Regions from separate parts of the Bradyrhizobium sp. Ses1 genome, predicted to be linked through region 1. Evidence: predicted binding sites of a transcription regulator. Region 1 holds the regulator's gene; the other holds the start of a gene.
The links. Region 1 encodes PhoB, which activates phosphate uptake and scavenging genes when phosphate is short. Its sites were predicted from a motif close to TGTCATNNANCTGTCAT; they were not measured.
Positions count from the first base shown of each region.

Region 2: AC5ZG5_RS33315 (RNA degradosome polyphosphate kinase) is a predicted target of PhoB. The motif match lies at 3,827-3,843, and genes of this name have one in related genera.

Region 1 is NZ_JCAMOQ010000001.1:98,478-104,485, reverse strand. Features, by position in the region: gene argF (ornithine carbamoyltransferase) at 1-700, opposite strand, end outside; gene AC5ZG5_RS00465 (aspartate aminotransferase family protein) at 700-1,908, opposite strand; gene AC5ZG5_RS00460 (GcrA family cell cycle regulator) at 2,407-2,922, shown strand; gene phoB (phosphate regulon transcriptional regulator PhoB) at 3,043-3,750, opposite strand; gene phoU (phosphate signaling complex protein PhoU) at 3,867-4,583, opposite strand; gene pstB (phosphate ABC transporter ATP-binding protein PstB) at 4,595-5,416, opposite strand; gene pstA (phosphate ABC transporter permease PstA) at 5,413-6,008, opposite strand, start outside.
Region 2 is NZ_JCAMOQ010000041.1:54,593-60,600, reverse strand. Features, by position in the region: gene ppx (exopolyphosphatase) at 1-1,449, opposite strand, end outside; gene AC5ZG5_RS33315 (RNA degradosome polyphosphate kinase) at 1,574-3,754, opposite strand; gene AC5ZG5_RS33310 (P-loop NTPase family protein) at 3,882-4,559, opposite strand; gene AC5ZG5_RS33305 (CDP-alcohol phosphatidyltransferase family protein) at 4,646-5,188, opposite strand; gene purM (phosphoribosylformylglycinamidine cyclo-ligase) at 5,348-6,008, shown strand, end outside.

The sequences.
Region 1 (6,008 bases):
CCTTGTCGCCCATCGACACCCAGGTGTCGGTGACGACGCAGTCGGCGCCGCGCACGGCCTCCTCGGGGTCGTTGCCGAGCACGATCGGCGCCTGGGTCGCCTTGATCCAGTCGCGCATCGCCTTGTTCGGCGCGAGCTGCGGCGGCGTCGCGATATTGAGGGCGAACTTGAAACGCTCGGCGGCATGCGCCCATGACGCCAGCACGTTGTTGTCGTCACCGGTCCAGGCCACGGTCTTGCCCTCGATCGAACCGCGACGCTCCTCGAACGTCATCAGGTCGGCCATCACCTGGCAGGGATGCGAGCGGCGCGTCAGCCCGTTGATCACGGGGACGGTGGCATGCGCGGCGAGCTCCAAGAGCGCATCGTGGTTGAGGATGCGGATCATGATCGCATCGACATAGCGCGACAGCACGCGCGCAGTGTCGGCGATGGTCTCGCCACGGCCGAGCTGCATCTCGGCGCCGGTGAGCATGATCGATTCACCGCCAAGCTGGCGCATGCCGACGTCGAACGACACTCGCGTGCGGGTCGAAGGACGCTCGAAGATCATCGCCAGCGTCTTGCCTTCGAGCGGCTTCGTGGCCCGCTCATGCGCCTTCAGTCTCGCCTTCATGGCGGCGCCGGCGGCCAGCATGGCGCGCAGCTCGTTGAGCGACATTTCGTTGATGTCGAGGAAGTGACGGGGCGCCTTGCTCATCATCCCGCTGCCTTCTTCGAAGGTCCGCTTGAGAGCGCGGTGCAGGCGCGCTCCAGACAACCGATGGCGTGCTCGATCTCGGCCTCGCTGACGATCAGCGGCGCGAGGAAGCGCACCACATTATCGCCGGCGCCGACTGTGAGCAGCTTCTGCTCGCGCAGGGCGTTGACGAGGTCGCCCGAGGGCACCACGGCCTTGACGCCGATCAGAAGCCCCTCGCCGCGCACGTCGGCGAGAATGGACGGATAGCGGTCAACCGCGGAGGCGAGCTTCTGCTTGAGCAGGAGCGACATCTTCTGCACGTGATCGAAGAAGCCGGGCTTCAGCATCACATCGAGCACGGCGCCGGCGGCCGCGACCGCGAGCGGATTGCCGCCGAAGGTCGAGCCATGCGAACCCGCCGTCATGCCGGAGGCGGCTTCCGCGGTCGCAAGGAAGGCGCCGATCGGAAAGCCGCCGCCGAGCGCCTTGGCCAGCGACATCACGTCAGGGGTGACCCCGATACGCTTGTAGGCGAAGAGATCGCCGGTGCGGCCCATGCCGGTCTGCACCTCGTCGAACGCGAGCAATAGGCCATGCTCGTCGCAAAGCTGGCGCAGCGCCTTGAAGAAAGCCGGCGGCGCGGAGCGCACGCCGCCCTCGCCCTGCACCGGCTCGATCAGAATGCCCGCGGTCTCTGGACCGATCGCGCGTTTCACCGCTTCGATATCGCCATGCGGCACCTGGTCGAAGCCGTCCATCGGCGGACCGAAGCCCTCGAGATATTTAGCAGCGCCGGTCGCTGCGAGTGTCGCGAGCGTGCGGCCATGGAAGGCGCCTTCGAAGGTGATGATGCGGTAGCGCTCCGGATGCCCCTTCGAGAAGTGATAGTGACGCACGACCTTGATCACGCCCTCCATCGCTTCCGCGCCGGAATTGCAGAAGAACACGAAGTCCGCAAAACTCTGCTCGCACAGCCGCGCGGCAAGCTTCTCGCCGTCCGGGCTCTTGAACAGGTTCGACATGTGCCAGAGCTTCGTCGCCTGTTCCTGCAGCGCCTTCACCAGATGCGGATGGGCATGGCCGAGCGCGTTCACCGCGACGCCGGAGGTGAAGTCGAGATAACGCTCGCCTTTGGTCGAGATCAGCCAACAGCCTTCGCCGCGTTCGAAGCCGAGATCGGCCCTGGCAAAAACGGGAAGCAGATGCGACGTGGCGCGGTCGGTCATGGCGATCACTGAAGGGTTCAGACAAGCCTTTCAGACAAGCCCCGGCGGCGTGCAGCGATGCAGACACGCGGCTGGAGCTCATCCAGCGAAAACAAAACGTGCCGCCTTTGCAGGGCGGCACGTGAAGGCATTCTATGCGCGCGGCGGGTGCTGTCAATCGCCACGAAGCCGCCAGGCTGCGCTGCAAAGTGCCGGTAATCCGCAGTTTTCCGGTGTGGTGGAAAAGCCCGATTGCAATCCCTAAATGTCGGAACATGTGGACGCATAGGCGCGGACTCTTGCGCCAGAGTCACGCCATATTGTAGCGTCTAGCCTGTCGGGTACGACATCTCGTGCGGCAGTTTTGATCCCTTAGAGTCCTTTGTGTGCGGCGTACACGTTCGGGTGCGGTTTTCGTGCCCGGCGAGCCTTAAGGGATTCTGCCCGCAGGGATTTTTGAGATTAGGCATCGCAGCGCTGTCCCAGGATCGGCCGGCGCAACGCGAAGGGAAAGATGCGATGACGGTATTGACCTGGTCCGACGAACGCGTCGAGCAGTTGAAAAAGCTCTGGGAAGGTGGCCTTTCGGCCAGCCAGATCGCTGCGGAACTGGGCAACGTGACCCGCAATGCGGTGATCGGCAAGGTGCACCGGCTCGGCCTCTCGGGCCGCGCCAAGAGTCCTGCTGCAGCCGCGCCGCGGCAGCGCAAGGCGCGTCCCGCACAGCCGATGATGCGCGTGGCGCGTCCGGTCTCCCGCGGCAACACCGCGCTCGCCCACGCCTTCGAGGTGGAGGTGGAAGCGGACCCTATCGCCTACGACAATGTGGTACCGATGAGCCAGCGGCTGTCGCTGCTCGAATTGAACGAGGCCACCTGCCACTGGCCGGTCGGCGATCCCTCGAGCCCGGAATTCTTCTTCTGCGGCGGCAAGGCGCTTCCCGGCCTGCCCTATTGCGCGCACCACTCCCGCATCGCCTACCAGCCGGCGGCTGACCGCCGCCGTCCGACGGTCAAGCCGTCACAAGGCAAGTAAACCGACGACAGATCGTAGCCTGGGTGGAGCGCAGCGCAACCCGGGAACGCTGTATCGGCAGGTCCAAATTTCCCCGGGTTACGCTTCGCTGCACCCGGGCTGCGGATTGAGGTCGCCGGTTTACGACTGCTCGGCCTTCGCGAAGCGATCATCGAGCGCGTAGCCCGCACCGCGGACGGTGCGGATCGGGTCCTGCTCGCGGCCGGGATTGAGCAATTTGCGCAGGCGGCCGATGTGAACGTCGACGGTGCGCTCGTCGATATAGATGTCGCGGCCCCAAACGCTGTCGAGCAGCTGCTCGCGGCTGAACACGCGGCCGGGATGCTCCAGGAAGAACTCCAGCAGGCGATATTCGGTCGGGCCGAGATCGATCGGGCGGCCCGAGCGCGCGACGCGGCGCTTCTCGCGGTCGAGTTCGATGTCGCCATAGGTGAGCACGGTGGCGAGCCGCTCCGGGCTTGCCCGGCGCAACAGGCCCTTCACCCGCGCGAGCAGTTCAGGCACCGAGAACGGCTTGACGATGTAGTCGTCGGCACCGGTCGCCAGCCCCCTCACGCGCTCGCTTTCCTCGCCGCGCGCGGTCAGCATGATGATCGGGAGCTGCTTGGTCTCCGGCCGCGCCCGCAGACGGCGGCACAGCTCGATGCCGGAGAGTCCCGGCAGCATCCAGTCGAGCACGACAAGGTCGGGAATACGTTCCTTGAGCCTTGTGTCCGCATCGTCTCCACGGGCGACCGTTTCGACATCATAGCCTTCTGCATCGAGATTGTAGCGCAACAGCGTCGTCAGCGCTTCTTCGTCTTCGACCACCAGAATGCGTGCGCTCATCGGCTTGGCTTCTCCTATAGCGGGATGACTCTCTGCTTGAATCGTCATCCCACTCTTCCTTTGATGTTTGAGCAGGATCTTGGCGGAAAGCCGGCGTCGACTTTCCGGATGTTGCTCTAGTTGCCCGGAACGGTCGTGGCGAACGTCGTCATATCCCCCTTCGGCCGCTTGTCGGTGATCTGCTGACCCTCGATCATGTAGAAGACCGTTTCCGCGATGTTGGTGGCGTGGTCGCCGATCCGCTCGATATTCTTGGCGCAGAACATCAGGTGGATGCAGAACGAGATGTTGCGCGGATCTTCCATCATGTAGGTGAGGAGCTCGCGGAACAGCGAGGTGCAGATCGCGTCCACCTCCTCGTCGCTCTTCCAGACGTTCATCGCCGCCGGCAGATCGTGCGCGGCATAGGCGTCGAGCACGGACTTGACCTGCGACAGCACGAGGTCGGTCATGTGCTCCAGGCCGCGGATCAACTTCAGCGGCTGGAAGTCGTTCTCCAGCGCGGCGACGCGCTTGCCCATGTTCTTGGCGAGGTCGCCGATCCGCTCGAGGTCGGTCGCCACCCGCATCGCGCCGACGATCTCGCGCAAGTCGACAGCCATCGGCTGGCGGCGGGCGATCGTCAGCACGGCGCGCTCCTCGATCACGCGCTGCAGGCTGTCGATCTCGATGTCGGAAGCGACGACACGCTTGCCGAGCGCGACGTCGCGGCGGATCAGCGCATCGACGGATTCGGTGATCATCCGTTCGACCAGCCCGCCCATCTCTGCGACCAGACGGGTCAGTTCCTGAAGATCGCTGTCGAATGCCTTGGCGGTATGTTCAGAAGCCATGATGTCCCTCCTCAACCAAACCGGCCGGTGATGTAGTCCTGGGTGCGTCGATCGCTCGGCGAGGTGAAGATCTTGCTGGTGTCGTCGAACTCGATCAGTTCGCCCAGATACATGAACGCAGTCTTGTCGGAGACGCGCGCCGCCTGCTGCATGTTATGCGTGACGATCGCGATCGTGTAGTCCTCCGACAATTCCTGGATCAACTCCTCGACCTTGGCGGTCGAGATCGGATCGAGCGCCGAGCAGGGCTCGTCGAACAGGATAACTTCGGGCCGCACCGCAACCGTGCGGGCGATGCAGAGGCGCTGCTGCTGGCCGCCGGAGAGGCTCAGGCCGGAGGCGTTGAGCTTGTCCTTGACCTCGTTCCACAGCGCACCGCCGCGCAGCGCTTTCTCGACGCGGCCGTCCATTTCAGATTTCGAAATCTTCTCGTAAAGGCGGATGCCGAAGGCGATGTTCTCATAGATCGTCATCGGGAACGGCGTCGGCTTCTGGAACACCATTCCGATCCGCGCCCGCAGCAGGTTGAGGTCGAGCTTGGGGTCGAGGATGTTGGTCTGGTCCAGCATCAACTGGCCGGTGGCGCGCTGGCCGGGATACAGGTCGTACATCCGGTTGAAGATCCGGAGCAGGGTCGACTTGCCGCAGCCGGACGGGCCGATAAAGGCGGTGACGCGGTTGGTGCCGAGCGTCAGGTTGATGTTCTTCAACGCATGGTGCTCACCGTAATAGAAGTTGAGGCTGCGTGCAGTCACCTTTGGCGCCGCTTCCGGCAGCGACTTCTGGGGAATGGCCGCGCTCGGGCTGGTCGTCGATACGGACAGATCGGTCATTTTGCGCTCCTTTCGGCGCCGAGGATGCGCGCGCCGATGTTGAGCGCGAGCACGGTCAAGGTGATAAGCAAGGCCCCGCTCCAGGCGAGTTCCTTCCAATAGGCGTAGGGGCTCTGCACGAAGTTGTTGATGGTCACCGGCAGGTTCGCCATCGTCTTGGTCAGGTTCAGGCTGAAGAACTGATTGGACAGCGCGGTGAACAACAGCGGGGCGGTCTCACCGGCGACACGGGCGGTCGCCAGCAGCACGCCCGTGATCAGGCCGGAGCGCGCCGCGCGATAGGCGATCCGCTTGATCACCAGCGAGCGCGGAAGGCCAAGCGCGGAGGCCGCTTCGCGCAGCGGGTTGGGGACGAGCAGCAGCATGTCCTCCGTGGTGCGGAGCACGACCGGGATGACGATCACCGCCAGCGCCAGGCAGCCGGCCAGCGCGGAGAAGCCGCCCATCGGCACGACAACCGCGCCATAGATGAACAGGCCGATGATGATCGACGGCGCGCTCAAGAGGATGTCGTTGATGAAGCGGATCACCGAGGTGAGCCGATCATGCTTGCCGTATTCGGCCAGATAGGTGCCCGCGAACAGGCCGAGCG
Region 2 (6,008 bases), on a different contig from region 1:
GCGGCTGCCGACGCGGTCGGCGACGAGATCGACCATCCGGTGCTCGAACACCAGCATGAGTTTGCGTCCGTCGGTGCGGAAATGGGTTGCCGGCAGCACGCCGGGCCGTGCCGCCGAGATCAGGTGCGCGACGCGAAACGCGGCGCCAAGCAGGCGCGCGCGTTCGAGCATCGTGTGCGGCACCATCTCCTGGACGATTTCCGGCGGTTCGTTCTCCAAGCTTAGGCCGGCGTAGCGGTAGAATACCGAGAGCGCGACGAAGGTGCGGCCCTGATGGGAGATGGAGCCGAAATTGCCGTTGGTGATGAGGCTGAGCGTCTCCTCGCCGCGGTGATCGGGATGCACCCGCCAGCCGATATCAGACAGCAGGCAGGCGGCATGGCGCAGCCTACGGTCCTCGTCGGTCTCGCGCAGCCTCACGACGCGCACCAGCCGATCGGTCCAGGCGATCAGTTCCTCCGCGTGGCGTGCCGATCGCGAGAGCAGGCCGTTCATGGTCTGCGCTGCGCAGATCAGGCCATCCTTGGCGCGCTCGGCCGGCGGCAGCATTTCGTAGAACAGGCCTTCGCGCACGCCGAAGGTGGAGAACACGATCGTCTTCGGCTTTGCCACCCGGATGATGTATTCAAGAACGAGCGCGGCGTAGGTGAGCAGCGGCCGCCGCGCGTCGGCTACAGCCTCGATATTGGCGAGCAAATTGGCGGCCGCCAGCCGGCGCAAGCGCTGCGCGAAATCGAGCGCGTCGGCGGCGGGAATCGAATAGCCGTGCATCACCTTGAGCGGATAGCCGCTCTGGATGATGTGAATGCGCGCCAGCGCGCGCCAGGTGCCGCCGACCGCGTAGAAATTGCGGCCGCGGCCCGCCTTGAGTTGCGGAACCTCGGACAGTTCGTTGCGGACGATGCGCTCGGCGCGTTTCAGCGATTTGTGCGAGAGGTCCTGCAGCGCGAGGCTGCCGAGCGGCAGCGTCACGCCGCTGTGGACGCGATTGCCCTTGACGTCGATCAGTTCGACCGAGCCGCCGCCGAGATCGCCGACGATGCCGTCGGGCTTGTGCACGCCGGAGACGACCCCCAGGGCGGAGAGCTTGGCTTCCCGTGGGCCTGATAGAATCTCGATCCGCGTTCCGCAGATGCGCTCGGCCTCGGCGATGAAATCGGCACCGTTCCTGGCGTCGCGACAGGCGGCCGTCGCGATCGCATAGACGCGGCCGACCCTCTGGATCCGGCACAGCGCGCGAAACCGCCGCAGCGCCGTCAGCGCCTTTGCGACCGCATCCTCGGCAAGAAGCCCGGTGCTCTGCACCTCGCGGCCGAGACCGCACAGCGCCTTCTCGTTGAACAGCGTGGTGAGGTTACGTGACAGCGACTCGTAGATCACGAGACGCACCGAGTTGGAGCCAATATCGATGACAGCGACGCTGGTAGCGCGCTTGCGCGGTCGCTTCACCGGAAAGTCCCCTTGTGGTGGCTAGAGCATTTTCGGTTCTGATTGAATCAGAACCGAAGCTCTAGATTGTTGTTTTGACGCGTTTTCTTCACGCGAACCGGTGTCCACTTCGCTCGAAAACGCTCTAGCGCTCGTTGCGGCGAGTGAGACGGCGCGGTGAAGATTCCTTGAGAGACTTTCCACGGCCCGACAGACTCGGATTCGTCATGAAGTAATTATGAAGGTTGAAAGGCTCTTCGCCTTTCGCGGCCTTCATACGCGTTGACGATCCATCGGGCAACAATCGCCAGCTCTGCTCCGTATCCTTCAGATTCGCGACCATGATCTGTTCGAGAACCTGCTGATGCACCGTGGGATTTTGCAGCGGGCAGAGCACCTCGACACGGCGGTCGAGGTTCCGCGGCATCATGTCGGCAGAGGAGATATACACAGCCGCTTTCGCGCTGGGCAGCCCATATCCCATGCCGAAGCAATAGATTCGGCCGTGTTCCAGGAAGCGGCCGATCACCGATTTGACGCGGATGTTCTCGGAAAGTCCTGATAACCCCGGCCTGAGGCAGCAGATGCCGCGCACCACGAGCTCGATCGGCACTCCCGCCTGCGATGCTTCATAGAGCGCGTCGATGATGTCGGGGTCGACGAGCGAGTTCATCTTCATCCAGATCGCGGCCGGCCGGCCATGACGCGCGTGACCGATCTCGCCCTGGATGTGCTCGATGATGCGCTTGCGTAGCGTGAGCGGCGACACCGCCATCTTTTCGATGTCGCTCGGCTCGGCATAGCCGGTGACGTAGTTGAACACGCGCGCGGCGTCGCGGCCGATGACCGGATCGCAGGTGAAGTAGGAGAGATCGGTGTAGATGCGCGCGGTCACCGGATGGTAGTTGCCGGTGCCGGTGTGGACGTAAGTGGTAAGATTGCTGCCCTCGCGGCGCACCACCATCGACAACTTGGCGTGGGTCTTGAGCTCGATGAAGCCGTAGACCACCTGCACGCCGGCGCGTTCGAGGTCGCGCGCCCAGCGGATGTTGGCTTCCTCGTCGAAGCGGGCCTTCAGCTCGATCAGCGCCGTGACCGACTTGCCGGCCTCAGCCGCTTCCGCGAGCGCGCGCACGATCGGTGAATTCTGCGAGGTGCGATAGAGCGTCTGCTTGATGGCGACGACCTCGGGATCGCGTGCGGCCTGCTGCAGGAACTGCACCACGACGTCGAAGGATTCGTAGGGGTGGTGGACGATCAGGTCCTTCTGGCGGATCGCGGCAAAGATATCGCCGCCATGGTCGCGCACCCGTTCCGGATGGCGCGGCACATAGGGGGTGAATTCGAGATCGGGCCGGTCGAGCCGGGTGAGTTGCGACAGCTCGTTCATGGCCAGCACGCCGTCGACCAGGAAAACCTCGTCGTCGGCGGCGTTGAGTGCGTGCTGCACGAACAGGCGCAGCTCCTCAGGCATCTTGGCCTCGATCTCCAGCCGGATCACCGATCCGCGCCGGCGTCGCTTCAACGCGGTCTCGAACGTGCGGACGAGGTCTTCGGCTTCTTCCTCGATTTCGATTTCGGAGTCGCGGATGACGCGGAAGGCGCCCTGGCCCATGACCGTGTAGCCCGGGAACAGACGTCCGATGAAGAGGCCGGTGGCCTGCTCCAATGTGATCAGGCGCAGCCGGCCCTCACTGGGGATGCGGATGAAGCGGTCAATCTTGCCGGGCATGCGGATCAGCGCGTTCATCGCCTTGCCGTCGGAGATCCGGGACAATTGCAGCGCCACCGTGAAGCCGAGGTTGGGAATGAACGGGAAGGGATGTGCCGGATCGATCGCGAGCGGTGTCAGCAGCGGGAAGATGCTGTGGAGGAAATGATCCTCGATCCAGGCCCGCTCCGTCTTGGTGGCGTCTCGCCCGTCGACGAGCTGGATGCCGACTTCCGAGAGCATCGTGCGCAGGTCGCTCCAGATCGCCTGCTGGTCGGAGGCGAGCTTGGAGACGGTCTGGTTGATCAGGACGAGCTGTTCGGATGGCGTCAGCCCGTCGGGGCTGCGCTCCGGGATGCCTTCACGGACCTGCGCCTTGATACCGGCGACGCGGACCATGAAGAACTCGTCGAGGTTATTGGCTGAAATCGACAGGAATCTCACCCGCTCGAGCGCGGGGTGGCCGGGATTGACGGCCTCTTCCAGCACGCGGCGATTGAAATGCAGCCAGGAAAGCTCGCGGTTGATGAAGCGCTCGGGGCTCGTCGCGATCGCCGGCAGCCCTTCAGCAACCTGTTCTTTCTCTTGTACTTCAATAGGTTGTGCCGATTCCATGAAGTTCTCGATCCATTCGAGTTCAGGCCCAGAGCCACTTAAGCAAATGCAACGCAACCCTGTGATAAGTGGATGACGTTTCGATGACATTGACGTTCCGGAAGCCCGCGCCGTCAAGTCACAGGGATCAGGCGTTGCGCCACAGTTCCGCTGCCAGCGCCCGCGTCACCGGCCGGCCGAGCCGCAGCGCCTCGGTGTCGAGCAGCTCCACCGCCCGGCGGGCGGCGGCGTAGGAACGCTCGATCCGGCTGGCGAGATAGCTCACCAGTGATTCGTCTACGGTCATCTGTCGGTCCGTGCAGTATTTGACGATCAGGCCGCGAAACAAGAGATCGTCTGGCGGCAACAATGACACGGTCGGTACCGCGCGCAGCCGTGACCGGAGGTCGCGCAATTCGATCTCGAACGCGGAGGGCGGAATGCGAGCGGTCATCAGCACGAAGGCTTCGTCCTGGCGGGCAAGATTGAGCAAGTGAAACATCGCGCGCTCGTCGAAGCCGTGCGGGTTCAGGTCTTCGACCACGAGTGCACCCGTCGCAAGGTCCGCCGGCACGGCCTCGGCCGACAGTGCGTGCGCCGCGGTCGAGCGCGCGCCGGCCCGCTCGGCCCAGATCGCGGCGAGGTGGCTTTTGCCCGATCCTTCGGGGCCGACCAGCAGCATGATGCGGTTCGGCCAGTCGGGCCAGCTCTCGATCAGAGCAAGGCCGGCCTCATTCGCCGTTCCCTCCAGGAAGTCGTCGCGGGTCAGGCTCTCCGCATGTGGCAACGCCAACGCAAGCTGACGAGGGTGAACGCTACCTGCCACGCAAAACTCTCCGGGACTTCCGTTCTCTTGACGCGTTTTCTTTACGCGAACCGGTGCCCACTTCGCGCGAAAACGCTCTTTACGCTCTAACGCGCTTCGATCGTGCTCATGTGCCGCACCCACTCCACGAGATAGAGGGAGACGGAAACCAAAGTAAAGATGGTGACAAATCCCATCAGGATCAGATCGTAAGGCCTTGGCTGGAAACCGAAACCGAGTGAGGCCAGCACCAGGGCTGCGAAGGCAACCTGAGCCCCCGTGTTAAGTTTCGAGACCATCAGCGGTTTTATCTCGACCGGCTTGTCGAACAGCCAGGACACAATCACAGCCGCTACGATCATGATGTCGCGCGAGACCACGAGGATGACGAGCCAGCGCGGCACCGCGCCCCAGATCCCGAGCGCCACATAGATCGACACCAGCAGCGCCTTGTCGGCCAGCGGATCGAGCAGCGCGCCGAGCTCGCTCGTCATGTTGAAGCGCTTGGCGAGGAAACCGTCGACGGCGTCGCTGACGCCGGCAATCACGAAGATCGCAAACGCGATTTCCATCTGGCTGGAGACGATCGCCCAGACGATGACCGGCACCAGAATGATGCGGCCCAGCGTGATGATATTGGGTATGCTCAACTCGGTCGCTTCCCGGCTACCGGCCTGAATTCACGGAAGATTCGGCCCTTTTGGGGGCTGAGCCGGCTGTTATCTACATAGTATACCGCCTGCCGCCTTGCGAGCCATTGCGCGGGGGCGGAATTCCTCGTAACCAGCCGTCTTCAACTGGAATTTTGCATGACCGAGCGCAAGAACGGCCTCACTTACGCGGATTCCGGCGTCGACATCGATGCCGGCAACCGGCTGGTCGATCTGATCAAGCCGATGGTCCGCGCCACCGCGCGCGCCGGCGCGGACGCCGAGATCGGCGGCTTCGGGGGTCTGTTCGACCTGAAGGCGGCCGGCTTCAAGGACCCGGTGCTGGTGGCCGCGACCGATGGCGTCGGCACCAAGGTCAAGATCGCGATCGAGACCGGGCTGCATGACGGGATCGGCATCGACCTGGTGGCGATGTCGGTCAACGACCTCGTGGTGCAGGGCGCGGAACCGCTGTTCTTCCTCGACTATTTTGCCTGCGGCAAGCTCGACCCGGAGGCGACCGCCGCGATCGTCGCGGGTGTCGCCGAGGGCTGCCGCGAATCCGGCTGCGCGCTGATCGGCGGCGAGACCGCGGAGATGCCGGGGCTCTACAAGGACGGCGATTACGACCTTGCTGGGTTTGCGGTCGGGGCCGCCGAGCGCGGGACGCTCTTGCCGCGGCCGGATATCGCCATCGGCGATGCCGTGATCGGCCTTGCTTCCTCCGGCGTTCACTCCAACGGATTCTCGCTGGTGCGTAAGATCGTCGAGCAGTCGCGCGTCAGCTTCGACGCGCCGGCGCCGTTCTCGCCGGTCATGA